DNA from 4 places in the Rhodococcus sp. JCM 9793 genome. Region 1 is predicted to be linked to each of the others. Evidence: riboswitches for the same ligand, from Rfam matches in the RefSeq annotation. Region 1 holds a riboswitch; each other region holds the start of a gene.
What was found. Region 1 has a riboswitch for S-adenosylmethionine ahead of ACZ46K_RS30340 (aminotransferase class V-fold PLP-dependent enzyme). Riboswitches for the same ligand answer to the same signal wherever they lie in the genome.

Region 1 (7,534 bases):
CCTTCGAGCCGGGATGGTCGTCGCACGGAAACCACGTAGGCGCGCCGTTCGGCTGGCTGGCAACCAGCGAGCCCTCGTCGAGTTCTTCCCAGCCGACCTCACCCCACATGGTCTGCCGCGGGGCCGGCGTTCCGGAGTACTGGATGGCGAACGTGAGAACCGCCCCGACCGGGACGGTCTGCGACGATGTAACCGTCAGCTTGTCGTTGCGGTGGGTGAACTTCGCGGGGCGGCGCCCGTTGATCGCCACCTTCGTCACGCGCATCGCCTGCGTGAGGTCGAGTGTGTACTTCGCGCGCACATCGGTCGTGGTGGCGATGATGGTGGCGCGACCGTCGAGGCGGTTGGCGGTCACCTTGTACGTCAGGTCCAGTTCGTACCGCGACACCCGATACCCACGGTTCCCGCTCTGAGGAAGATAGGGGTCGAGTGGACGATCGGGTCCGGCCGGGGCGACAGGCTTCGCTGCTTTGAGGGGCTTCACCGCGGCGACCAATCGCCTGGTCGGGACCACGGCGCGATCGGATTTCCCTGCCACCGGGTGGAGGCGGGAACCACGTCGCCGCGCATCACGAGGGACGCTGGACCGACTGTGGCGCCGGCGCCGATCCCCGATGCGGGCAACGCGACACATTGCGGGCCGAGCGTGGCGCCGGCATCGAGGGTCACGGTGTCCATGGACATGATCCGATCATGGAACAGGTGGGTCTGAACCACGCACCCCCTCTCCACGGTCGCGCCGGGACCCAAAGTGACGAGGTCGGCCTCCGGCAACCAGTAGCTCTCGCACCACACGCCGCGGCCGATCTTCGCGCCGAGACCACGCAACCACAGGTTCATCACGGCGGTACCGGGAGTCGCCTGGCCGAACCATGGCGCGGCGACCATCTCGACGAAGGTGTCGGACACCTCGTTGCGCCACACGAACGAACTCCACAGCGGGTGCTCTTCGCGTCCGATACGGCCGACGATGAGCCACTTCGCCGCGATGGTGATGATGCACGCGACCGCGCCGGCGATCATCAGCACGAGTCCACTGACCAGTGCGGCAAACCAGTAGCCGAGGTTGACGGCCAGGGCGTTGAGCGAGAACAGCACCAACAGTCCGATGCCGAATGTGACGATCATCGGAACGAGACGGAAGGTTTCGACCACACCACGTGCGATTTTCAGTTTCGAGTTCGGCTCGAACGTCCGGCTCGAATCGCCGTCGCCCGAAGCTCGTCGCAACCGCACCGGGGGGCTACCGAGCCATGACGACCCGGACTTCGCCTTCTCGGGTGCCGCGGACAGAACCGCGACGAGGCCGTGCTTGGGCACCCGACGACCCGGTGCGGCCATGCCCGAATTCCCGAGGAAGGCTCGCTTTCCGATCTTGGCCCGCGAAATGTAGAGCCAGCCGCCGCCCAGTTCGTACGAGGCGACCATGGTGTCGTCGGCGAGGAACGCGCCGTCGGCGACCTTGGTGAACTTGGGAACCATGAGAACCGTGGATGCCTCGACGTCCTTGCCGATGTCGGCGCCGAGCAGCCGCAACCAGATGGGGGTGAGCATCGACGCGTAGAGCGGGAACAGGAACGTGCGCGACGAATCCATCAGGCGTTCGGTGGCCCAGACCTGCCATCCGACACGGCTTCGGACCGGGTGCCATCCTTCGGTCATGCCGATCGACAACAGTCGCACGGTGATCAGGGTGAGGACAGCGAACACGGCCATGGTGAGAATTCCGCCGGCCGGGAGCATCGCAAGAGAACGGACCACGGCCTCGGGCACGCTCGTGGTGTCCTTCACCCACCAGACGAGCAGAGCGACACCGGCGCCGATCGACATGATCGGAAGTCCCGCGAGGAGGATCGACGTCACGCCGAAGACGGGAACCCAACGGGCTCCGCGGGGTGGGTCCTCGGACGGCCACTGGGGTTCGGCCTTTCCCGTCTTCTGCGCGGGTGAACCGGCCCAGTGCTGACTCGCCTTGACCCGGCCGAACACCGCGGAGCCGGCCTCGACCTCGGCGTTCTTGCCGACGCGTGAACCAGGGGCGAGGAACGAGCGCGCACCGATCGACGCACCCGCCCCGATCCGGATACTCCCGATGTGGACGATGTCACCGTCCACCCAGTACCCCGACAGGTCCACTTCGGGTTCGATCGAGCAGCCGTCGCCGAGTTCGAGCATGCCGGTGACCGGGGGGAGGGTGTGCAGGTCGACACCATGACCGATCTTCGCCCCCAGCGCCCGCGCATACTGACGCATCCAGGGCGCTCCTGACAGATTGGTCGCACCGGACGCCTCCGACAGTCGCTGCGCTGTCCACAGACGTAGGTGGATCGAGCCGCCGCGGGGATAGCTGCCCGGTGTCAGCCCGCGGAGGAGGATCCGGGCGCCCAGGACCGCGGTGCTCATCCGGCCGAGCGGAGTAAGGAACACGACGATGCCGACGGCGACCCACCACCATGACAGAGTCGCGGTCCACGGCACATCGGTGACGAGCGCGATGACGTTGTTCAGGATCGCGAGCCACGTGATCCATTGGAGACCGGTCAACGTCGTCAGAGGCACGGTCGCGGCGAGCTGGAGGAACTGCGCCCATCGGGAGACCGGGGCGACCTCGCGTGGGGCTGCGGTCGCGGTGGGGGCCAGTTCGTCGAGGTAGACCGCGAGAGACCCGAGCCGGGGACGGTCGTAGAGCTCCGCGACCGTCATCTCGGGGTACCGCTCACGCAGTGCTGTGACGAGCTGTGCGGCAGAGAGGGAACCGCCGCCGAGTTCGAAGAAGTCGTCGTCGAGCCCCTCGATGTGGGCGCCGAGCAGTGACGACCACAGTCCCGCGACCCATTCCGCCGTCGGGGGCAGCCCGAGCGCTTCGACCGAGTCGGCGTCGGCGCCGGGCAGCGGCCACGGCAGTGCGTTGCGATCGACCTTCCCGGACGTGCGCGTGGGCAGCTCGTCGACGAGAGCGAGACGTGGCACGAGTGCAGCAGGAAGCTGCTCGGACAGCAGGTCGTGTGCCGACGCGACGTCGAAGTCGGGATCGGTAGAGGCGATGTAGCCGACGAGAATCGAGCTCCCGGCGGCGGTCTTGCGGACCGCGCACGCACCCCCGGCGACACCGGGCAGATTCTGCAGTGCGTTGTCGACCTCGCCGAGCTCGATGCGGCGCCCGCCGATCTTGACCTGGTCGTCGGCGCGGCCTTGGAAGAGGAGTCCGGCACTGTCGAGCACGACGAGGTCGCCGCTGCGGTAGGCGCGGTCCCAGCCGAGGGTCGGCATGGGCGCATATTTCTCGGCGTCCTTCGCCGGATCCAGGTAGCGGGCAAGCCCGACACCACCGATCACGAGCTCGCCGGTCTGCCCTTCGGCGACGGGATTGCCCTCGGCGTCGACGACCGCAAGATCCCAGCCGTCGAGTGGGAGGCCGATGCGGATGGGGCCGGTGCCGTCCATGATGGCTGCGCACGCGACCACGGTCGCTTCGGTGGGGCCGTAGGTGTTCCACACTTCGCGGCCGGGCACGGCGAGACGCTCGGCGAGGTCGGGCGGGCATGCTTCACCGCCGAAGATGAGCAGGCGCACCGCTTCGAGGGCTTCGCCGGGCCACATCGCCGCGAGGGTCGGGACCGTGGAGACGACGTTGATGTTGCGGGAGACCAGCCACGGGCCGAGATCCATTCCGGAGCGCACCAGCGAACGCGGCGCCGGAACGAGGCACGCGCCGTGCCGCCAGGCCAGCCACATCTCTTCGCACGACGCGTCGAAGGCGACGGACAGGCCGGCGAGCACCCGGTCGCGGGGGCCGAGCGGTTCGTCCTGGCAGAACAGGTTCGCTTCGGCGTCGACGAAGGCTGCGGCGTTGCGGTGTGTGACGGCGACGCCCTTCGGGGTGCCGGTGGAACCGGAGGTGAAGATGATCCACGCGTCGTCGTCGAGGGCAGGCTCGCGTACCTCCGGTTCGTCGGCCGGTGGTGCGGTGCCGGGACCGATCCCCGCATCGGTGACGATCGCGGTGACTTTCGCCTCGGAGAAGACCAGCTCGGCGCGTTCGTCCGGATCGTCGGCGTCCACAGGGACGTAGGCCGCGCCCGCCGCGAGTACGGACAGGATGGTGACGTAGAGGTTCCTGGACCCGGACGACATGCGCACCCCGACGCGATCGCCGGCGCCCACACCTGCCTCCGCGAGTCCACGGGCTCCCGCGACCACCAGGTCGAGGAGTTCGGAGTATTCGAGCATCGTCGTGCCGTCGTCGATCGCGGGAGCGTGCGGGTGCGCTTCGGCGGTGGCGCGCAGTACGTCGACGAGTGTGCGCGGCGCGGGTGCATGCGATCCGCGCAGAAAGATCTCCGGTACGAGCGACGTGTCGTCGGCTGCGGGTGGGGGTTGAGCAGACAATCCGCTGTCCTTCTACTCGATTGGGCGATCCGGTTTATCTCACGTGAAGGTGGACAGCAGATGAACTTTCGGTGCGTCCGAAATCGGAGATCGTGCGGTGCTGCATCACGCAACAGAGCAAAGCACGACGGCGGCTCCTTTGCAGGTCAGAAGGAGAAATTTGCGTCTGCTCGAGATCGGTGCTCCGGCCTCGATCGGGGCATCGACTTGACACGAAGTGTGCCCGGTGTCATTGTCTTCGACAGGTCATGAGTACCAGCGTCAAGCCCCGGCTCGCTGGTCGGCAACCCTCCACCGCGGTGGGGTGCTCCGGGTGACGACCTGGCTGACGTTCCGAACCTGGGCGCAGCAAGCGCGGACTCCGCCGGCGAACGATTCGCCTCAGTTGTGGCGATCACCGACGGGTCCCTGATATACGAGGGAAATTCGTCATGACTGTTGCCACCGCCACCTGTATCGCTCCCTTTGCTCGCGTGTCGGGCTGTGACGTGCAGGTTCCTCTCGTACAGGGCGGCACCTGCTCCTACGCGAACTTCGATTATGCGGCCAGCGCACCGGCTCTGGCGAGTGTGACGGACCGGATTTCCGAACTGTTGCCGTTCTACGCCAGCGTGCATCGCGGCGCGGGCTATGCATCGCGTATCAGCACCACGAGCTACGAGGACTCTCGCGAGTCGGTCTCCCGGTTCGTCGGTGCCGATGAGGATCAGGTCGTGGTCTTCACCCGGAACACCACGGATTCGATCAATCTGCTCGCCGGTGCGGTCCCCGGTGATGTCGTGGTCCTCGACATCGAGCATCACGCGAACCTGTTGCCGTGGAAGAACACTCGTGTGGTCGAAGCTGCCGACTCGGTTTCGGAGACCGTGTGGCGGATCGCCGTCGAGCTCGAACGTGCACCGGCGGCACTGCTCGCCGTGACCGGAGCCTCCAATGTCACCGGCGAGGTTCTGCCGATCGCCGAACTCGCCGACCTCGCCCACGCGTGCGGTGCGCGGATCTTCGTCGACGGTGCCCAGCTGGTCCCGCATCGCCGCGTCGATCTCGCGGAGCTCGGTGTCGACTATCTCGCGTTCTCGGGCCACAAGTTGTACGCGCCGTTCGGTGCCGGTGTGCTCGTCGGGCGTCGTGACTGGCTCGATGAGGCGGAGCCGTATCTTGCCGGTGGTGGTGCGGTGCGTGAGGTCTCCCTCGATCACACCGAGTGGGCGTGCGCCCCTGCCCGTCACGAGGCCGGGTCCCCGAACGTGCTGGGGGTCGCGGCGATCGCTGCCGCGTGCGACACCCTCGCGTCGCACGACGCCGAGGCCGCGGCACGTCACGAGGAACTGTTGTGCGCGCAACTCGTCGACGGCCTGCGTGACATCCATGGCGTGGAAATTCTTCGCCTGTGGGATGATTCGGCGGACTGCGTCGGTATCGTCACCTTCGGCATCGACGGCTTCGAGCCCGGTGAGATCGCTGCGTACCTTTCGGCCGAACACGGCATCGGGGTTCGCGACGGCCGCTTCTGCGCCCACCCGTTGCTCGCCCGAGTCGGCCTTCCCGGCGGTGCGGTGCGCGCATCCCTGGGCCTGGGAAGTTCCTCTGCGGACGTCGATCGTCTGCTTGCGGCCCTTCGGCAGCTGGTTGCGGATGGGTCGTCGTGGTCCTATTCCAAGGCCGATGGAGCGTGGGGCCCGTCGCCGGAGACCCGGCCCGGTCTCACGCCGTCGGGCGACGGTGCGGCGGAATGCGTCTGATGATCGCGCTCGCGATCGACAATTCCCCACAGGATCAGTAGGATTTCCGGCATGGCAGTGTGGAGTTCGACAGAGGCAGCGGTGCAGTGGTGCCGTCGCCACGTCGATCTGTGCCGCACGGCCTCCTGTATCTGTTCGGACTGACGAGGTTCCCGCTCCCATTTTTCGATGCCTTATCAGGCATATCGAGAGGAATTCTCATGTCCTACAGCAACTTTCCTTCGGGCAGATCCCTGCGTGTCGCGGTCGAGTTCGTGGAGGGATCCGGCCCTGACGTCTGGGCCGATCTCACCGTCGATCGTGACGGCGGAGGGTCGCTCGACCTCAGTGCCGCTCCGCCTACCGTCGTGCGGGTACGCGCAGTCGATCTGCGGGAAGCGCGCAAGATCCGCGATCGGGTACGAGCCGATGCCGTCGCGGAAGTGCGCGATCCCGACACTCTCACCGTGCTGGTCGACCTCGAAGTGATCGTCGACGTCGAAGTGCGTGTGGCTCGTCGCCGCGCACAGGACGCGTGGCGCAGGGACGGTGGGGGAGCGGCCGGCCTCTCCTATGTCGGCACACCGAGCGGACTGGGTGGTCTGATCGCCGACATTCATGCAGTGAAGGTCGCCGACGGTGTCACGTTGATCCCGGTGGCCGGCGGCGCCACGGTCGACAACATCGTCGACGGAGCCCTGCCGTGGCTGCGGTCCCGAGGCCTGATCGAGATTTCACCGTCGTCGGTGGAGATCGGCCGCAGGTTCGCCGAAGGTCGAGGCATCGAGGCCGGCATCGGCCGAGGCGTTGCCCTCGCATCCTGACCTGCCGGGAATCGGTATCAGTCGACCACGACGTCGACCCCCGCGGTCACCCGCAGGAGTTCGGTGAACGATGTGCGGAAGAGGGTGTCCTGGCTCCCGCCCGACGCCCACAGTTCGGGGTACCCCGCCAGCGCACTGTCGACGTAGGTCGGCAGGTTGGTGGGGTGTCCGAGCGGAGCCACGCCGCCGAGTTGTTGCCCGGTGACCTCCTCGGCCAAGTCGTCGGGCGCGGGGGAGAGGATGCCACCCAACCGGCTGCCGGTGAGTTCGAGGGATACCCGATGGGCGCCCGAGACCAGAATCAGGACCGGCTCGTCGTCGAGAAGGAATACGAGAGACTCGACGATGGCGCCGATGTCGACCCGCACGGCCGCTGCCGCCTGTTCGGCGGTGCGCACGGGAGTCGACTGCGTGGTGATCAGGCCGTGATGTCCCCGGGCGATGAGCGTGTCGGCGACTCGAGCGGCATTCGGGTGCAGTGGCCTGGGCATGATGCCACCCTATGAAAACCGGTGACTGCTGTGACGGGAACGCAGGGACCGGATCCACAAGTATCGACGTGATCGGAAGCTCGGTGCGGTTTGCGCTCTCAGATATTAC
Region 2 (7,534 bases), 2.2 Mb from region 1:
AAGTGAGCGCATGGTGCTACGGACTGTCGACGTCGGTGAACGCAGAGCACGCCTCGCGGCCCGCCACCGCATTGCCCCGGCGCATCGCGCGCCCGATGCAGTCGAAGCTGCCAGGAGCATGGTGTGCCTGCACGGCACCGACCCGGCAACCGTGTACCTCTCGGCGTGGTCGCGCGTCGACGACTTCTCCGTGGCCGAACTCGAGGACGCCTTCTACGAGGACCGAACTCTGGTCAAGCACCTCGCGATGCGCCGCACCGTCTTCGTGTTTCCGCGCGCGGTACTGCCGGCTGCGCAGGCCGGTGCAAGCAACCGGGTGGCAGCCGCCCAGCGTCGCAGCGTGATCAAAGACGTCGAACGCGCCGGGTTGCACCGGGACGGCGCACAGTGGCTCGACGAGGCCACCGAGAGTGTCCTCGATGCCCTGGCCGGTGCTCGGGAAGCCACCTCATCCGAATTACGTTCCGAAATACCGATTCTCGACGCATCGATCGACTACGGAATCGGAAAATCGTGGGGCGGGAAGGTTCCCTTCGCGCCGCGCGTGATGACGGTGTTGTCGGCCTCGGGCCAGGTGGTCCGGGCCTCCAACAACGGGCCATGGCGCATCTCGCGACCGAACTGGGCACGCACTGCCGCGTGGTTGGGGGAGGAGATCGAACCACGGAGCGAATCGGAAGGACTTCGCGACCTCGTCGAGATGTGGCTGCGCGCCTTCGGTCCGGGCACCGAAGCCGACATCAAGTGGTGGCTCGGCTCGACGGTCAGAGGGGTCCGGGCGGCCCTGACCGAACTGGAGGCCGTGGAAGTGGATCTCGAGGGACGTACCGGCTACTTGCTTCCCGCCGACCTCGACCGTGCTCCGGCTGTCGAACCGTGGGGTGCACTGTTGCCGTCGCTCGATCCCACGACGATGGGCTGGTTCGAACGCGAGTGGTATCTCGGCCCCTACAAGCAGCAACTCTTCGACACCAGTGGAAACGCGGGACCGACGGCGTGGTGGGACGGCAGGATCGTCGGCACGTGGTGGCAGACCGACGACGGCGCAGTTCGACTCCACATGCTCGAAGATGCAGGGAAGGAAGCCACGGAATTCCTCACCGACGAAGCGGCGCGGCTCGAGGAATGGCTCGGTGGTGTGCGGGTGATGCCGAGATTCCCGTCACCCCTCGCCAAGGCCTTGGCAGCCGGGTAACTCAGGAAACCCGCAGCGCGGGCCGGTCGGGGTGTTCGAAACGCACGACGATGTCGGCACCGGGCGAGGCGTCGGCGGAATGCGCGAGTAGTGGCGCGATCGTCCAACGATGGTCGGAGGGGGTTCGCCGCTCGAGCGCACCCTTGGACATTCTCAGATCGACGGTCGTATCGAACGTGAGACCGCGGCCGAGGAGCATCGGGCCGGCCACGATGATCACGTGATCGTCTGCGGCGTCGATCCGGCGGGCTCGGGCCGAGCGGTCGGTGGTCTCGTCCCACAGTCGCGGAAGAAAACGATGCCGCTCCTTCAACGACGACACCACCTCGCGGTCCAGCGCGTCGTAGTCGAACCAGCTCGACCGGTAACTCTGCTCGTCGGTGCGCCCGTGTTCGAGACGGAGCGATGCCGGTCGCACGAAATCGTGCAGTGCTACCGCGTGCGCGGGACGGCCCGCGGTGCGCAGGGTATCGACCACCCGCTTTGCCAGATCCATGGGGTCAGCGGCGTCGGCGGCCGAAATGGCCATGACGACCCGGCCCGGTCGTGCGCATGCCCGCTCGGCGAGCAGTTCGGCAAGTGCGGCCGGAGAGATCGGTGTGAACGACGCCATCCGATCAGAGTAGGCATCGAGTGCTCGTAAGAACCGGAAGGCCTCGAACGGACCCTTCACACGGATTCGGGAGTCCTATCGGTCACTGCAGCATGCTCCGGGAGCGGTGTCGCGACCGAGCGCTTGGGCTGTGTCCGAACGTGGGTGACGTAGAGGGCAAGACCCACGAACACGACACCGCCGACCAGATTGCCCAGAACCGTCGGGATTTCGTTCCAGATCAGGTAGTCACCGAGGGTGAAGTCTCCACCCAGCAGCAGACCGGACGGGAACAGGAACATGTTGACGACCGAGTGTTCGAATCCCATGTAGAAGAACAACATGACGGGCATCCACATGACGAGAACCTTGCCCGGCACACTCTTCGACATCATCGCTGCCACAACACCGGTGGACACCATCCAGTTGCACAGCATTCCACGGAAGAACAGGGTCGCCATGCCGGCAGCGCCGTGCTCGGCATACCCGAGCGTGCGGGCCTCACCGATCTCGCCGAGACGCTCACCGACCGCGTCCGGCGGGATCGAGTAGCCGTAGGTGAGGATGAATGTGATCAGCACGGCCACTGTGACGGCTCCGAGGAAGTTACCGACGAAGACCAGTCCCCAGTTCCGGAGCATCGACCCGATCGTCACCCCCGGACGTTTGTCCAGATAGGCGATGGGGACCATCGTGAACACGCCGGTGAGTAGATCGAACCCCAGCAGGTAGAGCAGACAGAATCCGACCGGGAAGAGAATCGCTCCGAGGAGCGCGTTGCCGGTCTGCACGGTGACGGTGATCGCGAACGCCGCTCCGAGCGTGAGGATGGCACCGGCCATGTACGCCCTGATCAGGGTGTCGCGGGTGGACATGAGGACCTTGCTCTGGCCGGCGTCGACCATCGCGCGGGCCAACTCGGCGGGTGGAACGTAGGACACAGCAACCTCCTGGTGAGAACAATGCCCGATCAGTGTCAGCAGTGCCCGTCACCAGTGTGTTGCGGGGCAATAAGGATGCGTTGCGTTCTCTTCCGAGCGGGGCCGCTCGGGTTGTGAGATCTCTCGATCATGTATATTGGCGGTGCTTCACGAGATGCCGTCGCCAAGCTCCGACTTGACGGCACGCCAACCCCACGCTCGCGGGTGGCTCGGATGACGAAGCGGCTCGCGGCCGACCGGCCCGGGCACGAGCGCCCCGCCCCGGGGCCGACCCGGAGGAATAACCATGACCGACCGTATCCACAGTACCGATCGCGCAGACGCCCACGAGTGCTCCTCGTTCGGCGACGGTCACCACGTCCATTTCATCCGCGCCCGTAAGGCCTTCGGCGATTCCGACCTCAGTGTCGGTGCGCTCGTGTGCGTGCTGGACGATACTCACGTCGAATTGTCCTGGGACGGAATACGGCTCGTATTCCGGCATCATGACGCCGCCGCGATCGCCCGGGTGGTCCACGCGGGTGGGGAGATCGGGACCTGGGTTCCGCAGTGGCGGGTGCTGATTCTGCCGGGTTCCGATCCCCATGTGCCCGCGACCTTCACTCTCGCCGCTCCTGATCACTGGACGGATTGCGTATCGGGACGTGTCCCGGCGCTGACGTACGTGCCCGGACGGTGAGGATTCGGATCAGTTCTGTTCGGCCTCATTCCAGAACGAGGGAAGCTCCACCGCCAGACGCTCTTTCGCCTGCATCGGTAGTGAATGGGTGGTCTCGGGGAAGACGTCGACCGTCGCGCGCGGAAGCGTTCGTGCCCGCTGCGCGGCGGTGTCGCCGCCGGCGAGTGAATCCCGTTCCGCGATGGCGACATAGGTGGGCATGGTGAGAGAGTCCATCTCGTCGTCGTTGAGGGGCGAGGGCGTCGGCAGTGCTGCCGAATAGTGCTCCGAGCCCGCAGCGATCATCTTTGCCATGTCGTCGTTCGGATCGAACTCGGCCCCGCCGACCTTGCCGAGGGCGGTGTTGCGCCAGGCCTCCGGCAGGAGCGGCAGGCTCGACACCATCGTCCACGCCATCATGCGAGCGGACGGATACGCGAAGGTGAAGACGGGTTCGAGGAGCGTCAGCGATCGGACGCGATCGGGGAATCGCCGTGCGTATGTCGCTGCAATCGCGCCGCCGAACGAATGGCCGACGATGTGGACGGGTTCGGCGGCGAGTTCGTCGAGTGCGTCGTCGATCCAGGTCGCCTGGTCACCGAAGGAGGTCAGCGGAACGCTCTGCACCGACAGTCCGGCATCACCGAGCGAGTCGAAGGCGAGAACGCGTCGGTGTGGCAGGAAGTCGGTGAGATTTTCGGTCCACATCGGGACACCCGACGACCGGCCTGGTACCAGGACGACCGGAGCGGAGTCCTCGGTTTCCGGTGAACTCCACTCGTAGACACGAACCGAGCCGAAACGGGTCGTGACGTCGAGGGTTGCCGTAGGGGAGGGGAGCGCAGACATTGCCTGTTCATACGCCTCGACGTAGGTGCGGCGACCCTCCGCATCGCGGAAGTGCCCGACCTTCTGAGCTCCGAAGAAGAACTGCTGCACACTTATTGCGCCCACTGTGGCAAGCGCGGCAATCACGACAAACCCGCTACGGCGAAGCCATCGGTGACGGAGCAATCGGTGGTGAAGGCGGGTGGGTGGTGGATGGTCGAGCCGGGCGTATGTGCCTACGGTGTGCTCACTCACGTCTCTTCTCCTCGATGTCGGCGATCCGAACTGTTTGCAGTATAGAAATATTGTAAAATCCTGTCATGCCTAAATTGGTCGACCATGCCGAGCGCCGCAGAGAGCTCGTGTGGGCTCTGTGGGCTGTGATCCACGAACGAGGTATCGACGGGGTGACTTTTCAGGCGGTGGCGGTCGAGGCCGGCGTCTCGATCGGCAGGATCCAGCACTACTTCGAATCGAAACAACATCTGATCCGGTCCGGAGCGCAGGAGATGGTCGCCGGTGCTGAGAAGAGCTATCGCGAACTGGGATCGTCCGGCGATCCGAAAGCAGCCCTCGCGACGTTGCTCATCCAGCCTGTCCCCACCGATGCATCGTCGCGTGTCGGTGTGTCGGTCTGGTACGCCTACCTCGCGAAGACGACGAACGATCCGTGGATCAGGTCGTTCCTTGCCGAGGCGTCGCGGGGGACCGTCGGCGAGGCCGAGCGACTTCTTCGTCGCGCCGGCCTGTCCGAGGTCGAGGCACACGACGAGGCCATGAGGTTGGTGGCACTCAGCAACGGTGCGACGCAATCCGTGCTGGTTGCGGGGATGGATGCCGATGGAGCGGTCGATCTCGTCACCCGCGAGATCGACCGCAGCGTGAAGGCGTTCACCGTCTGCGCGGCGGACACGGGGCTCGCTCGATCGCCAGACCGCACGGATGCGATCCCGTCGCCGGCTGGATCGAGCGGTGCGCGAAAGTCGTGACGGGATGCCGGGTCCGTCGGCCTATGTCGGTGGGGAGGGTCACCATGGCCTCATGGGAAACACACATCACGCATTCGACTACATCGAACTCGGCGCTACCGACCTCCGCGCGTCACGCACCTTCTACGAATCCGCCTTCGGCTGGAACTTCAACGACTACGGGCCTGAATACGCCGGCATTCGCGCAGTCGAGGGTGACGGAGAGGTCGGCGGACTGACGACTCTGCGCGCACCGGGCACAGCCGGACCTCTGGTCTTGCTGTACTCCAGCGATCTCGACGCCTCCGTCGGCGCGGTCGAACGTGCCGGAGGCAGAATCTCGTCAGGACCGTACGACTTTCCCGGCGGGCGCCGGTTCACCTTCCTCGATCCGAGTGGTAACGAACTGGGCGTGTGGTCCGACGCGTGAATCCTCTCGGCCATCGATCGTCGGGGACAGCCGTCGGGCAAGTGGGGTGGGTCAGACCGCGGCGTCGACCCACCGCGCAACTCCGGCCTGCGCGAGTTGCGGAATCTGCTCGGCTGCCCACGGGCTGATGAGCCACGGAACGGTCGCCGCAGTCTGCATATCCGTCCACGACACCCACGACCACTCCATCACCTCGGATGGTTCGGGGTCGAGGCCGGATGCGGCGCGGGCGCAGAACACTGGGCAGACCTCGTTCTCGACGGTTCCGTCCGCTGCCGTCGCGCGATACCGGAAATGCGGCAACACGCACGTGACATCGTCGACGACGAGGCCCAACTCCTGCTCGAGGCGCCGACGCACCGCGTCCTCGAGGGATTCGTCCGGCCCGGGATGACCACAGCACGCGTTCGTCCACACGCCGGGCCACGTGATCTTGTCCAGTGCGCGCCGTGTGGTGAGGACCCGGCCCGCGTCATCGAACACATAGCAGGAGAACGCCAGGTGGAGAGGGGTGTCCCTGTGGTGGACGGTGGCTTTCGGAGCGGTACCGAGGGGTCGCTCGTCCTCGTCGAGCAGAACTACGAGTTCTTCGTGGGCAAGCGCTGTCATCGGGGTCTCCGTGGGGTGCTCATGAGTGTCGGGCGAGGTCTGACGTTCGCCGGATCGAGCCTACCTGTGCGTCCGGGGCCGGCGAGTCTGTGTACCGGGAGACAGGTGTACCGGGCGACAGGTCCGACGCCCTTCGAGATGAGCAGATACACGACCACGTCACGGTTCGAAGCGGTAACCACGCCCCGGTTCGGTGAGCAGGTGACGGGGGCGCGCCGGATCGAGTTCGAGTTTGCGACGCAGCTGAGTGAGATAGACACGCAGATAATGACTCTGGGTCGTGTATGTCGGGCCCCACAGTTCGGTGAGCAGTTCGCGTTGACCCACGAGCTTGCCGCGATTGCGGACGAGCATCTCGAGCATGCCCCACTCGGTGGGTGTCAGGTGCACATCGATGCCGTCGCGCGTGACCTTCTTGGATTCGAGATCGACGGTGAAGGTTGCGGCCACCACCAGCGGATCCGGTAGCCCGGAGATCGCGGTGGCGCGTCGGACCGCTGCGCGGATCCGGGCCAGGAACTCCTCCATCCCGAACGGCTTGGTGACGTAGTCGTCGGCGCCGGTGTCGAGCGCAGCGACCTTGTCGGCGGCATCGGTGCGGGCGGACAACACGATCACCGGGGTCGTACACCAGCCGCGGAGCCCGGCGAGCACCTCTATCCCGTCGATGTCCGGAAGGCCGAGGTCGAGGACTATCACGTCGGGATGATGTTGTGCCGCGGCGCGCAGTGCTGTGCCACCGTCGGCGGCGGTGATGACGTCGTAGCCGCGCGCCTTGAGGTTGATCCGCAGAGCGCGCAGTATCTGCGGTTCGTCGTCGACCACCAGGATGCGAGTCATCGGTCCATCTTCGCCGGTGCGGTGGGGAGGTCGATGACCATGGTCGTGCCTCCGCCGGGGGTGTCGGTAGGAGTGAGGGTCCCGCCCATCACCTCGATGAATCCTCGGGCGACGGTGAGCCCGAGGCCTGCACGCCCGGTTGCGCGGTGATCTCCGACCCGCGGGAAGACCGTGAACGCGTCGTTGTGTTCGTCTAGGCGCAGCCCGGGACCTCGGTCGGCGACGGTGATGATGTTCCGATCGTCGGCGATGGTCGCGTCGATGCGGACCGGACTGTCGGGTGCGTATCGCAACGCGTTGTCGATCAGGTTCGCGAGGGCCCGTTCGAGCAAGGTCTCATCGGCGCAGACGGTCGTGTCGTCGACATCGACCTCGATCCGTTTCCGGAGCGCGAGGACGATGTCGGTGCTGCCGCTCGCGAGTGTGAGTATGGCGCGATGGACCACTTCGTCCAGATAAGCCACATCGAAGGA
Region 3 (7,534 bases), 240 kb from region 1:
CGACCCGATACCGAACGCACCGAGCGGCTCGGCGACGATGTCGCGGATCTTCAGCTTCGGGTTGAGCGAGGCGTACGGATTCTGGTGCACGATCTGCACCCGCCTGCGCAGTACCCGCAGGTCCCGTCCCCGAAGCCCGGTGATGTCGTTGCCGTCGAACCGGATCCGACCCGAGGTGGGTGTTTCGAGCCGGATCGCGATGCGCGCGACGGTGGATTTGCCCGACCCCGATTCACCGACCAGCGACAACGTACGCCCCCGCGGAACCTCGAAGGAGACTGTCCGCACCGCGTCGAGCGAGGTTCGTCGATCGATCCGGAAGGTCTTCGACACATCGGTCACAGTGAGCAGCGGCTCCGCAGACACGCGATCGGGCCGTACGGTAGCCGTGAGGCTCGGAGCTGCCGCAAGCAACGCCCGCGTGTATTCGTGTCTCGGGTTGTCGAGCACGTCCAGCACAGGACCCGACTCCACCACCCGACCGTTCTGCATGACGACGATGCGATCGGCGCGGTCGGCCGCCACACCCAGATCGTGGGTGATGAGCAGCACCGCGGTACCGGTCTGGGCGATGCGCGCTTCGAGGTGATCGAGGATGCGGCGCTGCACGGTGACGTCGAGTGCACTCGTCGGTTCGTCGGCGATGACGAGGTCGGGGCCGCAGGCCAGGGCAATCCCCATGAGCACCCGCTGACGCTGTCCCCCGGACAGGGCCTGAGGGTATTGCTTCGCTCGCAATTCCGGGTTGTCGAGTCCGGCCTCGTCGAGGATGCGCAGCGCCTCGAGCTTCGCGGCCCGGCGGTCTGCACGCCCGTGGATACGCAATGTCTCCGCAATCTGGTCGCCGATCCGGATCACCGGGTTGAGCGATGTCGTCGGATCCTGCGGGACCAAGCCGATTCGCGCGCCTCGCACCTTCTCCAAGGCGCGTTCCGGCAGTGCGTCGAGGCGTTGTCCGTCGAACGTGACGGTGCCGCCCACCATGCGTCCACTACCGGAGAGCAGACCGATGATGGCGTGTGCGGTCGTCGACTTGCCCGAACCGGATTCTCCGACCACAGCGACGACTTCGCCACGGGCGACCGTGAATCCGATACCGTCGACTGCCACGACCGGATCGTCGTCGCTGCCATAGGCGACCCGCAGGTTGTCGACTTCGAGAAGCGGTGCGGTGTGGGTGCTCATCGGCCACTCCGATCGTCGACGGCATGACCGATGCGGTGAGCAGCCAGAACGACGGCGACGATGACGAGACCGGGCAAGGTCGTCATCCACCACGCTGTGGCCAGATAGTTGCGCCCCTCGGAGATCAGCGATCCCCATTCGGGGGTGGGCGGAACTGCACCGAACCCGAGGAAGCTCAGGGACGACACGGCCAGGACCGCCATCCCGAATTCCACCGCTGCCAGTGCGATCACCGGAGCGTACGCGTTGCGAAGCACATGACGGAACAGCACGGTGTGCCAGCGGACACCGGAGGCGAAGGCCGCTTCGACGTACAAGGTATGGCGCACCCGCAGCACCTCCGAACGCATGACGCGCGCGAAGTTCGCGACAAGCCCGATACCCACGGCGATCGCGACGTTGAGAGTGCCGAAGCCGAGAGCGGTGACCAGGGCGAGGGAAAGCAGCAGAGCGGGGATGGACAACAGCACATCGACGATCCGCATGAACACCGCGTCGACGAGGCTCCCCGCTGCACCGGACAGCAGACCGATGAGCGAGCCGATCACGATGGCGATGCCCACCGCAACCAGTGTCGCAGTCAACGACAGTGCAGCGCCGTGCACGACTCGGGTGTAGACGTCTCGGCCGATGTTGTCGGTGCCGAACCAGTGCGCGAGACTCGGCTCCTGCAGTTTGTCTGCGGGCACGCCCTGCAGGGGGTCGCCGGACGCGAAGAAAGCCGGGAACACCGCGAACCCGATAGCGATCAGCAGCACGGCGGCGGAGATCACCACGACCCAGTTGCGAAGCACCGTTCTCACCGCACTACGGAGGGCGAAGGGTTTCGCTGGTCTCGCTACCCGGACCTGGGAACCGGCTCGAATCGGGTCTCGAATCAGTGTGTCAGACATGGATACCCACTTTCGTGTCCTCGTCGATCGCCGGGCCCGTGTCTGCCCGAGCACGTACCGATTCGCCACGCCCCGAGGCACCGCCGGCACCGCGTCTTCCATCGACGATCCGCGGATCGATCAGTGGGTAGCACAGGTCCACAACGAGGTTGACGATCACGAACACGACCGAACCGAACACCACGATGCCCAGCACCACCGGAATGTCCTGTGCCATAACGGACATCTGGGTCAAGCGCCCGAGACCTGCACGGGAGAAGACCGTCTCCACGACAACCGATCCTGCGATCAGATTGCCGACGATCACACCGGCAATCGTGAAGGCCGGGATACTGGACAACCGCAGAGCGTGTCGCGTCTGGACGCGCCACCTCGATGCACCCTTCGCCCTGGCAGCCTCGATGTAGGGCTGACGCGCTGTGGTCTGCAGGCTCACCGCAAGCACCTGCGCGATGACTGCGCCCGTGGGGAGCGCCAGTGTGATCGCGGGGAGCAGCAGGTGTCCGATGCCGCCTTCACCGAACGCGGGGAACAGCTTCAACCGGAACGAGAACAACTGGAGCAGAATAAGTCCCACCCAGAATGTGGGCACAGCGACACCCAATGGAGGCAACGAGAACAAGACGTTCCGCAACCAGCCGATACGCGTGTACGTGGCGAAAAAAGCGACGACGGTACCGAAGGCCACCGCCAGTACCAGCGCGAACGATGCGAGGGCAAAGGTACTCGGCAACGCGTCGGCGATCGCCTCCGTCACCGGCCTGCCGGTGGAGATCGAGATTCCGAAATCACCGCGGACCGCATTGCTCAGAGCATTCCAGTACTGAACCCACACCGGCTGATCCAGGCCGTAGCGCGCCTGCAGCTGCTCGATTGCGGCAGCGTCGACCGGTGTTCCGTTGTCGGAGCCGGCCACCATGCTCACCGGATCGGACGGTAGGAGGAACAGAACGCCGAACGAGACGGTGAAGGCGGCCCACAGGACGCCGACGGCCTGGAGGAAGCGGGAAGCGAGGTAGCTCATCATGTCTACTCGCTGAGCCAGGTGTCGAAGAACTGCAGGCGTGCCGACGCTTCGAACAACAGGTCTTGTACCTTCGGTCCGGCACCGATCGCCTGCGACAACTCCACCGTCGGAATGAACAGGGCGTTGTCGATCACGAGTTGCTGAGCCTCCCCGATGTAGCCGTTCCGTGCCGCCGGGTCGGTCGTCGTGAGCTGCGCCGTGAGTACGTCGTCGAGTTCCGGAATCGGACCACGCTGGTTGAGGTTCCGGCCCTCCGTACCGAACGCTGTGCGCAAAATGTCGCCATCGGCTCGAGTGCTGTTGTAGTAGGTGGTGTCGTAGTCTCCGGAAGTCTGGCGGGCAGTGGTCTCGGGTGTCGACACAAGATCGAGTTGCAGGTCGACACCGACCTCCCGCAGTTGCTGCTGGACGAGTTCGAGAATCGCCTGGTTCCCCGCGAACACCGAGCTGAACAGCACCGAGAAGCTCAACCGCTGGCCGTCTTTGACGCGGATGCCGTCGTCGCCCGGCACCCATCCGGCGTCGTCGAGGATCTTCGTCGCAGCGTCGGGGTCGTACGTGACCTCGTCCACCGCGACGTACCCGGGTGTCACCGAGGCGAGGGCGCTCGTCGCAGGCTCGAAGTCGGGACCGAGAACCGTGTCGACGAGCTCGGTGCGGTTGATCGCAGGGATCAGCGCACTGCGGACGGCGGGATCGGAGAGTACGCCGCGGCTCACGTTGGGCTGGAACCCGAACGGGAGGCCAGGGTTCGGCGTGGTGAGAATGCGGCCACCGACCCCTTCGATCTGCGCGGCATCCTGCGGAAGGGCATCGGAGACCGCGTCGAGCTGATCGGAGGCAAGAGAGCCTGTGCGAACACCGGATTCGGGAACGATCGTGAATTCGATGCGGTCGAGGTACGCCTCACCGTCGTGCGCGAAGACGTCCGATCCCCAGGCGTACCCGGCACGCTTGACCAGGGTTGCCGACCGGTCCTGCTGGTAGTCCTCATACGTGAACGGTCCCGTGCCGGAGAGTTCGCCTGCACACCGTTCCTCGGCGCTCTTCGCGACGTCCTCTGCGGAGAGAAACCCGAGTTGATGAGTCGAGGTGGCCTGGAGGAACGGCGCGTTGGGCGCCGAGAAATCGACGCTGGCCGTGTGCTCGTCGATCACGGTGGTGCCGGTGTAACCGGCGAGGTATCCGGTGGCCTGCGGAGCCTTGACTCCGCCGAGAGTGTTCACAATGGAATCGAAGTTGCTCTGCACCGATTCTGCGGTGAAAGGTGTTCCGTTGCTGAAGGTCACGCCTTCCTTCAGGTGGAAGGTGAACTGTGTGGAGTCCTCGTTGACGTCCCAGCTCTCGGCGAGCCACGGCGTGATCTCACCGGTCTCGGGGTCCTGATCTGTGAGTGAGTCGACAACCTGACGAGCGACGTAGATGGTCTGGTTGCTGCCGGCCTGCGCGGGATCTGCGCACGTGGGGGCCTGCGACAGGCCGTACCTGAGCGTGCCCCCGGCCTGCGGGGTACCACCACCCGGCGCGGCGGCCGACTCGGATCCGCACGCGGACAAACCGACGACCAGCACCGCAGCGACACCCACCACCGGAATCACACGACGGGATGCATGAATGAACGAGAAGGACACCTGAACTCCGTGGTCTCTACATGACAGCGATCTCTACATGACAGCGGCAGCATCGAACCGAAGCGATGCGGCCGGATGAGAATTGGACGGGTCGACCGTCGACAGATGTCGGCACTGTGCCGGCACAGGTCGATATGCAGGCACGACCACGTCACCACGACATCTTCGTGTGTCATGAACAGTCCTCCATCGTTCCCGGCGGTAGCACCCTCACCCACGAGGTAGGGGGGTTGCTGCGACGTCGTCGAGCCAGGTCTCTCGGTCGCTCTGGATGGTCGTTGTCGATGCTAGACATTCCCGGCCCCCGGATGAACCGTTCCCCTCACGGTGATTGAAAGTCTTATGAGGCTGCAGCAGTAGCCACTATCGTCACCGAATCCGCGACTGTGCATCCGCCCCCCCCGCGAGGCCGATTCATGACCGTTCGAACCGAATCCACACTCGACACCGCCACATCGGCCCAGATCCTGTTCGAGCCCCTCGCACTGCGCGAGGTGACCTTCGGTAATCGAGCGCACCGAAGTCGGCGGCACGCACCTAGGGTTCGGTGCGGTGGTCGCCGAGGCCACCGCCGTCACACCGGGCGGGCGGATCAGTCCGCAGGACACCGGGCTGTGGAACGACGAGCAGACTCGCGCATGGTCTCGCATCGTCGACTTCGTTCACGAGCGCGGCACCCGCGCCGGCATTCAGCTCACTCACGCGGGACGCAAAGCATCGATCCACCGCCCCTGGGATACCGAGCAGGGCAGCATCTCTCCGTCCGAGGGCGGTTGGCCCGGCGTCGCCCCCGACTCTTCAGCGTTTCCAGGGCTCGCGGAGCCGAACGGACTCACGTCCGGGGAGATCGGGGACATCGACGATGCATTCGGCTACTCCGCCCGCCGGGCCGACCGCGGCGGATTCGATCTGCTCGAACTCCAGGCCGCGCAACGCACCGCACCGGTCACCTCGTCGGCTTCGCGGTGAAGCGCTTCCGGGTCGGTCACCTGAGTAGCGCCGTATGTACCTGCCCGAGTCGGGCTATCGGTGGTCTCCGCGACCCATCCTGCACGACCGTGCGACGCAAAACCTGCGCTGGCAAGCTGATTCGCCAGGTGGAACGGCTCGGCATGGATCGCGCCCACGGCGGGGACCGATCCGATTGTCTCGGTGAAAGCGGCCGCGAATGCCACGACCTCCACGGGGTCGAGACGACCTGTGATCATGGGGTGGTCACCTCGAGTTGCCGGGTCGGCGAATGTCGCGATCGCGAATCCGGCCCGCTCGACGCGACGAACGAGATCGATGATCGACGGGCCGGCGGTGTTGAATCTCCTTCCGCAACACGGGAGCCACCTCCGCCTGGAAAAGCTCGAGGCTCGCGCGCTGCTCCGCTGCAGTCAGCCCACCTCGGTCGGCTGTCACGTGCATGACTTCATGTCCGAGACGCTCGTGATAGCGGAGCACCTTGTCGATCACTTGCTGCGGGCCGCCGACGAGCGCGGAACTGCGTTCGACAAAGTCCTCGACACTCTCGAAGACCACCGGCAGCCCCGAGCCCCGCGCGAACTGCTGCCGCTGCTCGAACAACGGCCGGAACCGCTCGACTGCTTCCTGTGACGTCGGCGCGACGTACAGTCCCGCCGTGCCCGCTCCCACCCGTGCATCCGAGGGGTCGTGCCCGTATGCCGCCCATCTGTCGCGGTAGTACTCGATCAGTTCGGCGTATGGCTCGATCGGGTTGGTGACGTTGGCCGAGAACACCGGATCGCCATATTGTGCTGCTGCATCCACGGATTCGCGGCTCGTGGCGCTGCCATGCCACATCGTCAGACGTGGTTGCAGCGGACGAGGAACCGTGACCGCGTCGGTGAGCGAGGGCCGGAAGGATCCTTCCCATGTGACCCGCTCGTTCTCCCACAACAGCCGGAAGAGTTCGTAGCCTTCACGGTTACGATCCCACTGGTCGTCGGGCGTGACGTGGAACAGGTCGGCCTGCGCTGTGCCGTTACCCTTGCCGATTATCAGCTGCAAGCGACCTCCGGAGAGATTGTCGAGAGTCGCATAGTCTTCGTAGGCGCGCACCGGATCGAGCAGGCTCAGTGTCGTTACACCGGTCCACAGTTCGATGTTCGATGTCCGCGCCGCAATGTTGCTCAACACCACCGGAGGCGATGACGACAGGAACGGATGCTCGTGACGCTCACCAACCGCGAATCCTTCGAAGCCGAGTTGCTCGGCCAGTACTGCGGTGTCGACGACCTCACGAAGTCGGTCGGAGGGGCTGAGCAATTCTCCGGTCACAGGGTCCGGCTGGTGGGTGATCAGGCTCAGGAGCAGGAATTTCACGCGGACTCCGCCTTTCGGGTCAAGCGCTTCTCGAATGGATGCGGGCCGATCTCCTCGGCGGGGTGTGTCGTCCGGCGGTAGCACCCGCACCCGAATGCGGGGGGTACTGCGACGTCATTGAGCCAGGTCTCTCGATCGCTCTGGATTGCGCCTCGAACTGTAAGGCGATTCGGACATGCGGTCAACGGTTGATTCACGTTACTGGCCGTTGAATTATGTTGGAACACAATTAGAATCGCACTGATCTGAATTCTGCGCCGGTCGGAGGTTCCACCACCTCGACTTCGATCCGAGATCATCATCCCCCATATCGAATATGCGTTCCAAGGACTATTGAAATTCGAATGTCAGTTCTATAGAATTCGGTCATGGGTGGGGAACTCTGGAAACTCGACGACAAGCAACTGATGGCCGAGGCACTCGCCGTCTCCGCCGAAATCCATGCGTCGCAGGTGCAGCGAGTGGAT
Region 4 (7,534 bases), 2.8 Mb from region 1:
ATCCTGATGAAGGACATGCTGCCCAAGGACGGCAAGCCGGTCACCATCACGATCGAGCCCATCCGCGGCCTTCCCGTCGAGAAGGACCTCATCGTCGACATGGAGCCGTTCTTCGACGCGTTCCGCGCCGTCAAGCCGTTCCTGATCGCGACCGGCAACGAGCCGACCCGCGAGCGCATCCAGTCGCAGCACGACCGCGCGCGTTTCGATGACACCACCAAGTGCATCCTGTGCGCGTGCTGTACCACCTCGTGCCCGGTGTACTGGAGCGACGGCAGCTACTTCGGTCCCGCTGCCATCGTCAACGCTCACCGCTTCATCTTCGATTCGCGTGACGAAGGTGCCGCCGAGCGTCTGGACATCCTCAACGACAAGGAAGGTGTGTGGCGCTGCCGCACCACCTTCAACTGCACCGACGCGTGCCCTCGCGGCATCCAGGTGACGAAGGCGATCCAGGAAGTCAAGCGCGCGCTGATGTTCGCTCGCTGATCTCCAATACAGAATGCGGGCCGGCTCCTCATGAGCCGGCCCGCATTCTGTTTTCATCGGGATTGATCCCGGGCGCCGTCACTTACGACGCAGCCTGGCCCCCGCAAGCGCCCCACCCACGACACCGGCGCCGAGCAGAGCCAGTCCCCCGCGCACCCCCGGCCCTTCCCGGACCTCGACGCGTGGGGTGATCACCGCGGGATCCGGTGCGGGAACGTGCGCAAGTGCGAGGCTCTCCTTCGTCGACGCGGCGAACGCCGTGCAGAACAACACGAGCTGCGCGGTGATGTTTCCGAACACGAGGATGCCGAGAATCGGGCCGAACGCAACACCCGCAGGACCCTGGAGGACCCTCTCCAAGTAGATCGAACCGACCTGTTTGAGGATCTCGAATCCGATGCCCGCGATCACGCCGGCCAGGATCGCACTGCGAAACGGGACCGGTTCACGCGGCAGTCGGGCGATGACCCACGTGAACACCGCACTCGTGGCGACGACCGCAATGAGGAGCGCGGCGATACGCAGCAGCACACCCACACCGACAATGTTCTCGACGTTCAGGAACTCCACGATCCACCGCATCACCGGCCCGCTGCTGACCGCCGACAACGCCAACGACACGACCATCGCGAGACCCAAACTGATCAGTGCACCGCCGTCCTTGAGCTTGACGACGAGGAAGTTGCCCTTCTCGCGCGGGTTGTCCCACATGGCAGTGAGCGCGTCACGCAGGTTCGCCATCCAGCCGAGGCCGGCATACGACGCGGTGATCAAACCGATGACACCCACTGCACCGCGGGAATCGATCGCAGAATCGATGATTCCCTGGACCGTGCCACCGAGTTCACCGGGGATGTTCTCGGTGATTGCATCGCTGATCTGCTCGAGCATCTCCGGCCGACCGGCGAGGACGAAACCGGCGATCGAGAACGCGACCATGATGACCGGGACGATCGCGAGGACCGTGAAGTATGTGAGACCCGCGGCGTAGTAGCTGCCCTTGTTCTCCTGATATCGCATACCGGAACGCACCAGATGGTCGAGCCGCGGCCGGGCCGCACGTTGGCGTTCGAGGAATCCGGGCTTGTTGTCGACGTCGGGGCCACCGACCATCTGGGTCTCCTTACGCAATCACTTTCGCGGTAGGAATCCCACCTTGTCATAGACCTGGGCCAGTGTCCGGGAAGCCACCTCACGTGCCCGGTCCGCACCGTTCGACAGAATCCGGAGCAGTTCTGCCTCGTCAGCGAGGTACTCGTCCACTTTCGCCCGCAGCGGTGTGACGAACTCGGTGAGCACCTCTGCGGTGTCGCCCTTGAGGTCGCCGTAGCCCTTGCCCTCGTACCCGGCGACGAGTTCGTCGATCGAGCGGCCCGACAGCGCCGACTGGATGGTGAGCAAATTGCTCACGCCCGGCTTGTTCTCCGGATCGAACCGGATCTCGCGGTCGTTGTCGGTCACCGCCGACTTGATCTTCTTCGCCGAGACCTTGGGATCGTCGAGCAGATTGATCAGGCCGGCGTCGGTAGCAGCCGACTTGCTCATCTTCGACGTCGGATCCTGCAGATCGTAGATCTTGGCGGTGCCCTTGACGATGAGCGCTTCAGGGACGACGAAGGTCTTCCCGAAACGCTTGTTGAAGCGCTGCGCGAGGTCGCGGGTGAGCTCGAGGTGCTGCCGCTGATCCTCACCGACCGGGACCTGGTGGGCTCGGTAGAGCAGGATGTCTGCGGCCATGAGCACCGGGTAGGTGAACAGGCCGACGCTTGCGTGCTCGGAGCCCTGCTTGGCGGACTTGTCCTTGAACTGCGTCATACGACTCGCCTCGCCGAAACCGGTGAGGCAGTTGAGCACCCAGGACAGCTCGGCGTGCTCAGGGACCTGGCTCTGCACGAACAGTACGGAGCGCTCCGGATCGATCCCGACGGCCAGCAGTTGCGCGGCGGCGACGAGGACCCGCTTGCGCAATTCCTTCGGCTTCTGCGGCACGGTGATGGCGTGCAGGTCGGGGATGAAATAGAACGCGTCGTTCTCGTCCTGCGCAGGAACCCACTGCTGCAACGCACCGAGGAAGTTCCCGAGGTGGAACGAATCCGACGTGGGCTGGATACCCGAGAGCACCCGGGGCCGCGCGACGGGGCGGGCATCCTGCGCTGTGGCGTTCTGATCTGCAGTCGACATGACCTCGATAATTTCACGCACCGGTTTCCGGGGCCGAACGAGGTCGATGTGTACCGCAGTGAACGCTGTCGTGATCGATGGCGCCTACCCGAACGTGACGGTGACCGGGGCGTGGTCCGACCAGCGCTCGGCGTAGGTCGCGGCGCGCTCGACCCGCGCGTCGGTCGTCCGGGCGGCCAGGGCCGGCGTGACGAGGTGATAGTCGATCCGCCAGCCGGCGTCGGTATCGAAGGCCTTGCCGCGGTAGGACCACCAGGAATAAGGGCCCGCGACATCACCGTGCAGGTCGCGCACGACGTCGCGCCACCGGCCGGTGGCGAGCAGATCGTCGACCCAGGCCCGCTCGCCGGGGAGGAAGCCTGACTTGCGGACGTTGCCCTTCCAGTTCTTGATGTCGCGCTCGGTGTGGGCGATGTTCCAGTCGCCGCACACCACCATGTCCCGGCCCGCCTCGATGACATCGGCCGCGCGCTCACCCAGGTGCACGGCGAAGGTCTTCATGAAGCGTTCCTTGTCGTCCTGCTTCGGGGTCTCCGCTTCGCCGGTGGGCAGGTAGAGGCTACCGACCGTCACATCCGCGTAGTCCGCCTCGATGTAACGGCCGGATTCGGCAAAGTCGTCGTCGAAACCCACTCGCACGGCATCTGCCGGCGTTCTCGACAGGATCGCGACCCCCGCCCGGCCCTTGACGGACGACTCGGATCCCACGACATGCCAGCCCGCGTCGAGGGCCGGAGCAATCGCAGTGTGGAACTGCTTCTCACTCGCGCGCACTTCCTGAAGACAGACGATGTCGGCGGCCGATGTCCCGAGCCAGGCCAGCAGGCCCTTGCCGGCCGCTGCGCGTACGCCGTTGACATTCACTGTGGTGATGGTGAGGGGCACGCCGACACCGTATCCGACACGATGACCGGAGCCGAAAACCGCGATGACCGGAGCCGAGAACACGGGACGCCCCTGGTAGGACATCCCGTGTCGTCGCTAGGGCCGCATCTCAGTGCGAGGCGCGGGCCTTCTGCAGGTTTTCGTCGAGCGCACCGAGGAACTCCTCGGTGGTCAGCCACGACTGTTCGGGGCCGACGAGCAGCGCGAGGTCCTTGGTCATGATGCCCGCCTCGACAGTCTTGATGACAACGTCTTCGAGCGCCTGGGCGAACTCGATGACCTCGGGGGTGCTGTCGAGCTTGCCACGATGTTCGAGACCACGGGTCCAGGCGAAGATCGACGCGATCGGGTTGGTCGACGTCGGCTTGCCCTGCTGGTGCTGCCGGTAGTGCCGGGTGACGGTGCCGTGTGCGGCCTCTGCCTCGACGGTCCTGCCGTCCGGGGTCATCAGTACGGAGGTCATGAGGCCGAGCGAGCCGTAGCCCTGCGCGACGGTGTCGGACTGGACATCACCGTCGTAGTTCTTGCAGGCCCAGACGTAGCCGCCTTCCCATTTGAGGGACGACGCCACCATGTCGTCGATGAGGCGGTGCTCGTAGGTGAGCCCCGCTGCGTCGAACTCCGCCTTGAACTCGTCCTCGTAGATCCGCTGGAACTCGTCCTTGAACATGCCGTCGTAGGCCTTGAGGATCGTGTTCTTGGTCGACAGGTAGACCGGGTAATTGCGCTGCAGACCGTAGGACAGCGAGGCGCGCGCGAAGTCCTGGATGGACTTCTTGTAGTTGTACATCCCCATGACGACGCCGCCGTCCTCGGGGATCCTGCAGACCTCGTGCTCGATCGGCTCGGAACCGTCGTCCGGAGTGTAGGTGATGGTGACGGTGCCGGCCCCGGGGACCTTGAAGTCGGTGGCGCGGTACTGGTCGCCGAATGCGTGACGGCCGACGATGACCGGCTTGGTCCAGCCCGGAACCAACCGAGGCACGTTGGAGATGATGATGGGGGCCCGGAAGATGGTGCCGCCGAGGATGTTACGGATTGTGCCGTTGGGCGACCGCCACATCTTCTTCAGGCCGAATTCCTCGACGCGCGCTTCGTCCGGGGTGATGGTCGCGCACTTGACGCCGACACCGTGCTTCTTGATGGCGTTCGCGGAGTCGATGGTGACCTGGTCGTCGGTCGCATCGCGATTCTCGATGCCGAGGTCGTAGTATTCGAGATCGACATCCAGATAGGGATGGATGAGCTTGTCTTTGATGAACTGCCAGATGATGCGAGTCATCTCGTCGCCGTCGAGTTCGACGACCTTACCCTCAACCTTGATCTTGGACATACGCGGTTCGTGTCCTCCTTGGACGGCAGTCGAGTCCCCGATCGGCCGCACTTCAGGAATACGGCCGCCTTCAGCTCAGGTATCCGAGCGTGGCTCTGCACGCGTCCGGTGCGGAGCCAAACAGAACAAGCGTACTGCTATTCGATCCGCACACAACCCTGGTCACGCCCTCTCGAACGCTACTGAGCAGTAACTTTCGCCATGTCCGACACCGGCCGAGGAGAGGTCGAGAGCCGCCTATCGAGCCGCCCGACCCAGCCGTTAGACTTCCGACGAGGTCATGAGTGCCAGCGCGAAGCCCCGGCTTGCTGGTCGGCAACCCTCCGGCCAGGGTGGGGTGCTCCGGGTGAGGACACGGTCGTCGGCGCACCGCCGACGACAAGCCGGCTCCTGGGAGGTTCGAAATGCTGATGAACTGTCGACACCGGCGCCCCCTCCAGCCCTCCGACATGGCAAGTAGGACGCGATGACCATCACCACCGGCCTCGAGGCGGTCGCATCTTGACAGCAGGTACCAACCGTCGGCGGATCGAACTCCCCGCGGAAGACGGACAGCTCGACACAGTCGACATCGGCAACATCACCCTCGAGAGCGGCGACATCCTTCCCGACGTCACCATCGCTCTGCAGCGGTGGGGCGCGCTGTCGCCCACCCGCGACAACGTCGTACTCGTCGAGCACGCCCTGACCGGCGACTCACACATCACCGGGCCCGCCGGACCGGATCACCCGTCCCCCGGCTGGTGGTCCGGCATGGTCGGCCCCGGCGCCCCGATCGACACCGACCGATGGTGCGTGGTTGCCACCAACGTCCTCGGCGGATGCCAAGGCACCACCGGACCGGGCAGCACCGCGCCCGACGGAAAACCGTGGGGTTCGCGATTCCCCCGGATCACCATCCGCGATCAGATCACCGCGGAATCCGCCCTTCTCGATGCTCTCGGCATCGACTCGTTGGCCGCGGTGACGGGTGGATCGATGGGTGGCATGAGGTCGCTCGAATGGATCGTCACCCACCCGAACCGGGTGCGGGCAGCGCTGGTCCTCGCAGTCGGTGCCCGTGCCACCGCCGATCAGATCGGCATCCAGAGCACCCAGATCGCTGCCATCATGGCAGATCCGGACTGGCAGGGCGGCGACTACTACGAGAGTGGCCGCCGACCGGAGGCCGGGCTGGGAATTGCCCGCCGCATGGCCCACCTGTCATACCGCAGCGAGGAAGAACTCGACTCACGGTTCGCGAATCTTGCTCAAGACGACGAGGATCCGTGGAGTGACGGGCGCTACGCGGTGCAGAGCTATCTCGACCACCAGGCGTCGAAGCTCGTCAACCGATTCGATCCCGGGACCTATGTGGTGCTCAGCGACGCAATGAACCGGCACGACGTGGGCCGCGGTCGCGGTGGCATCGAGGCCGCATTGGGGAGCACGCGTGTGCCGACGATCGTCGCGGGTGTCGATTCCGATCGGCTCTACCCGATCCGATTGCAGCAGGAGATCGCAGATGGTCTGCCCAATTGCGACGGTCTGCGCGTCCTCGAGTCACGCGACGGACACGACGGCTTCCTCACCGAGGCCGATGCGGTCGCGAAACTGCTCGTCGAACTGATGGGGTTGGCGAGGGCCTGATCGGGCCGATCGATCCGGCCCGATCTCGACGGTCTATCTACGTAATCCCGAGCTATCTACGTAACCCCGAGTCGGCCTCTGCCGAGTGAACGGACAGCTGCGCGTATTCCTCGATGTCCACATTGAATCGATGCAGGGCATCAGCGAAGGCTGCGACCTCCTCGTCGGTCCAATCGACGAGGATGCGCTCGAGTGCGGCGACCGACCGATCACGGGCCTGAACGAGACTTTCCAGGCCGAAATCGGTGAGCGCGAACTTGCGGGCGATGCCGCCGGCAGGGTCGTCGACGCGCTCGAGCAGTCCGTCGCGCACAGCCGCCGCGGTCTGCCGCTGCAGCGTCGACGCGTCGAGGCGCAGCGCCTCACTCAGCTCGCCGATCGAGCGGGGCCCATCGGACCGGATGCGGCTCAACAGAAGATATGAACTGCGCTCGAGCATGCGTCCGCGCCGATGCCCCGCGATCGTATGACGACTCAGCAGCATCTGCTCGTACTCGATATCGCCGATGCGACGGTCCATGGCGATCCTCCTCGTCTCATGAGAAGCCTGAATGTCCTGTGAGAAGCCTAACAGAGGGCATGCATCATACATATGCACTATGCATATGCTAGATACATATGTATAGTGCATATGCATGAAGCATGCAGGTTAGCTGCACGGCTCATCGGAAGGACTCCCCTACTATGGCCAAACCCGTTGCCCGCCCAGGGCTGGTGATCGCCGCACTCGCGTCCGCCGGCATCTCATCCGCGTTCACGCAGACGATGGTCACACCGCTCGTCGCACTGCTGCCCGGGATCTTCGACACCACCTCCGACAACACCACCTGGATCTTCACGGCAACGTTGCTCGCCGCGGCAGTCGCCGTGCCGATTTCCGGGCGCCTCGGTGACCTTTTCGGCAAGCGCCGGATGATGCTCCTGCTTGCACTGCCACTCACCATCGGCGCCATCATCTGCGCCCTCGCCCCATCCCTGCAGGTCATGATCCTCGGTCGCGCACTGCAAGGCCTCGGC

Region 2: it holds a riboswitch for S-adenosylmethionine, as region 1 does, so the genes downstream of both, ACZ46K_RS20110 (hypothetical protein) here and ACZ46K_RS30340 (aminotransferase class V-fold PLP-dependent enzyme) in region 1, are expected to answer to the same signal.
Region 3: it holds a riboswitch for S-adenosylmethionine, as region 1 does, so the genes downstream of both, ACZ46K_RS03065 (ABC transporter substrate-binding protein) here and ACZ46K_RS30340 (aminotransferase class V-fold PLP-dependent enzyme) in region 1, are expected to answer to the same signal.
Region 4: it holds a riboswitch for S-adenosylmethionine, as region 1 does, so the genes downstream of both, metX (homoserine O-acetyltransferase MetX) here and ACZ46K_RS30340 (aminotransferase class V-fold PLP-dependent enzyme) in region 1, are expected to answer to the same signal.

What each region holds. Positions count from the first base shown of each region.
Region 1 is NZ_AP043721.1:6,076,482-6,084,015, reverse strand. It holds gene ACZ46K_RS30350 (M1 family aminopeptidase) at 1-496, opposite strand, end outside; gene ACZ46K_RS30345 (Pls/PosA family non-ribosomal peptide synthetase) at 481-4,389, opposite strand; SAM riboswitch class IV at 4,634-4,750, shown strand; gene ACZ46K_RS30340 (aminotransferase class V-fold PLP-dependent enzyme) at 4,821-6,131, shown strand; gene ACZ46K_RS30335 (putative leader peptide) at 6,183-6,275, shown strand; gene ACZ46K_RS30330 (hypothetical protein) at 6,332-6,934, shown strand; gene ACZ46K_RS30325 (YbaK/EbsC family protein) at 6,952-7,425, opposite strand.
Region 2 is NZ_AP043721.1:3,894,960-3,902,493, reverse strand. It holds gene ACZ46K_RS20125 (winged helix DNA-binding domain-containing protein) at 11-1,195, shown strand; gene ACZ46K_RS20120 (hypothetical protein) at 1,197-1,808, opposite strand; gene ACZ46K_RS20115 (formate/nitrite transporter family protein) at 1,865-2,728, opposite strand; SAM riboswitch class IV at 2,874-2,986, shown strand; gene ACZ46K_RS20110 (hypothetical protein) at 3,015-3,407, shown strand; gene ACZ46K_RS20105 (alpha/beta fold hydrolase) at 3,417-4,469, opposite strand; gene ACZ46K_RS20100 (TetR/AcrR family transcriptional regulator) at 4,535-5,203, shown strand; gene ACZ46K_RS20095 (VOC family protein) at 5,256-5,612, shown strand; gene idi (isopentenyl-diphosphate Delta-isomerase) at 5,664-6,221, opposite strand; gene ACZ46K_RS20085 (response regulator) at 6,381-7,061, opposite strand; gene ACZ46K_RS20080 (DUF4118 domain-containing protein) at 7,058-7,534, opposite strand, start outside.
Region 3 is NZ_AP043721.1:196,323-203,856, forward strand. It holds gene ACZ46K_RS03050 (dipeptide ABC transporter ATP-binding protein) at 1-1,185, opposite strand, end outside; gene ACZ46K_RS03055 (ABC transporter permease subunit) at 1,182-2,078, opposite strand; gene ACZ46K_RS03060 (ABC transporter permease subunit) at 2,071-3,105, opposite strand; gene ACZ46K_RS03065 (ABC transporter substrate-binding protein) at 3,108-4,736, opposite strand; SAM riboswitch class I at 4,920-5,014, opposite strand; gene ACZ46K_RS03070 (oxidoreductase) at 5,289-5,705, shown strand; gene ACZ46K_RS03075 (LLM class flavin-dependent oxidoreductase) at 5,609-6,028, opposite strand; gene ACZ46K_RS03080 (LLM class flavin-dependent oxidoreductase) at 5,952-7,067, opposite strand; gene ACZ46K_RS03085 (HNH endonuclease signature motif containing protein) at 7,436-7,534, shown strand, end outside.
Region 4 is NZ_AP043721.1:2,705,482-2,713,015, reverse strand. It holds gene ACZ46K_RS14560 (succinate dehydrogenase iron-sulfur subunit) at 1-489, shown strand, start outside; gene yhjD (inner membrane protein YhjD) at 568-1,602, opposite strand; gene trpS (tryptophan--tRNA ligase) at 1,621-2,670, opposite strand; gene ACZ46K_RS14545 (exodeoxyribonuclease III) at 2,755-3,555, opposite strand; gene ACZ46K_RS14540 (NADP-dependent isocitrate dehydrogenase) at 3,665-4,888, opposite strand; SAM riboswitch class IV at 5,165-5,279, shown strand; gene metX (homoserine O-acetyltransferase MetX) at 5,390-6,517, shown strand; gene ACZ46K_RS14530 (MarR family winged helix-turn-helix transcriptional regulator) at 6,570-7,037, opposite strand; gene ACZ46K_RS14525 (MFS transporter) at 7,202-7,534, shown strand, end outside.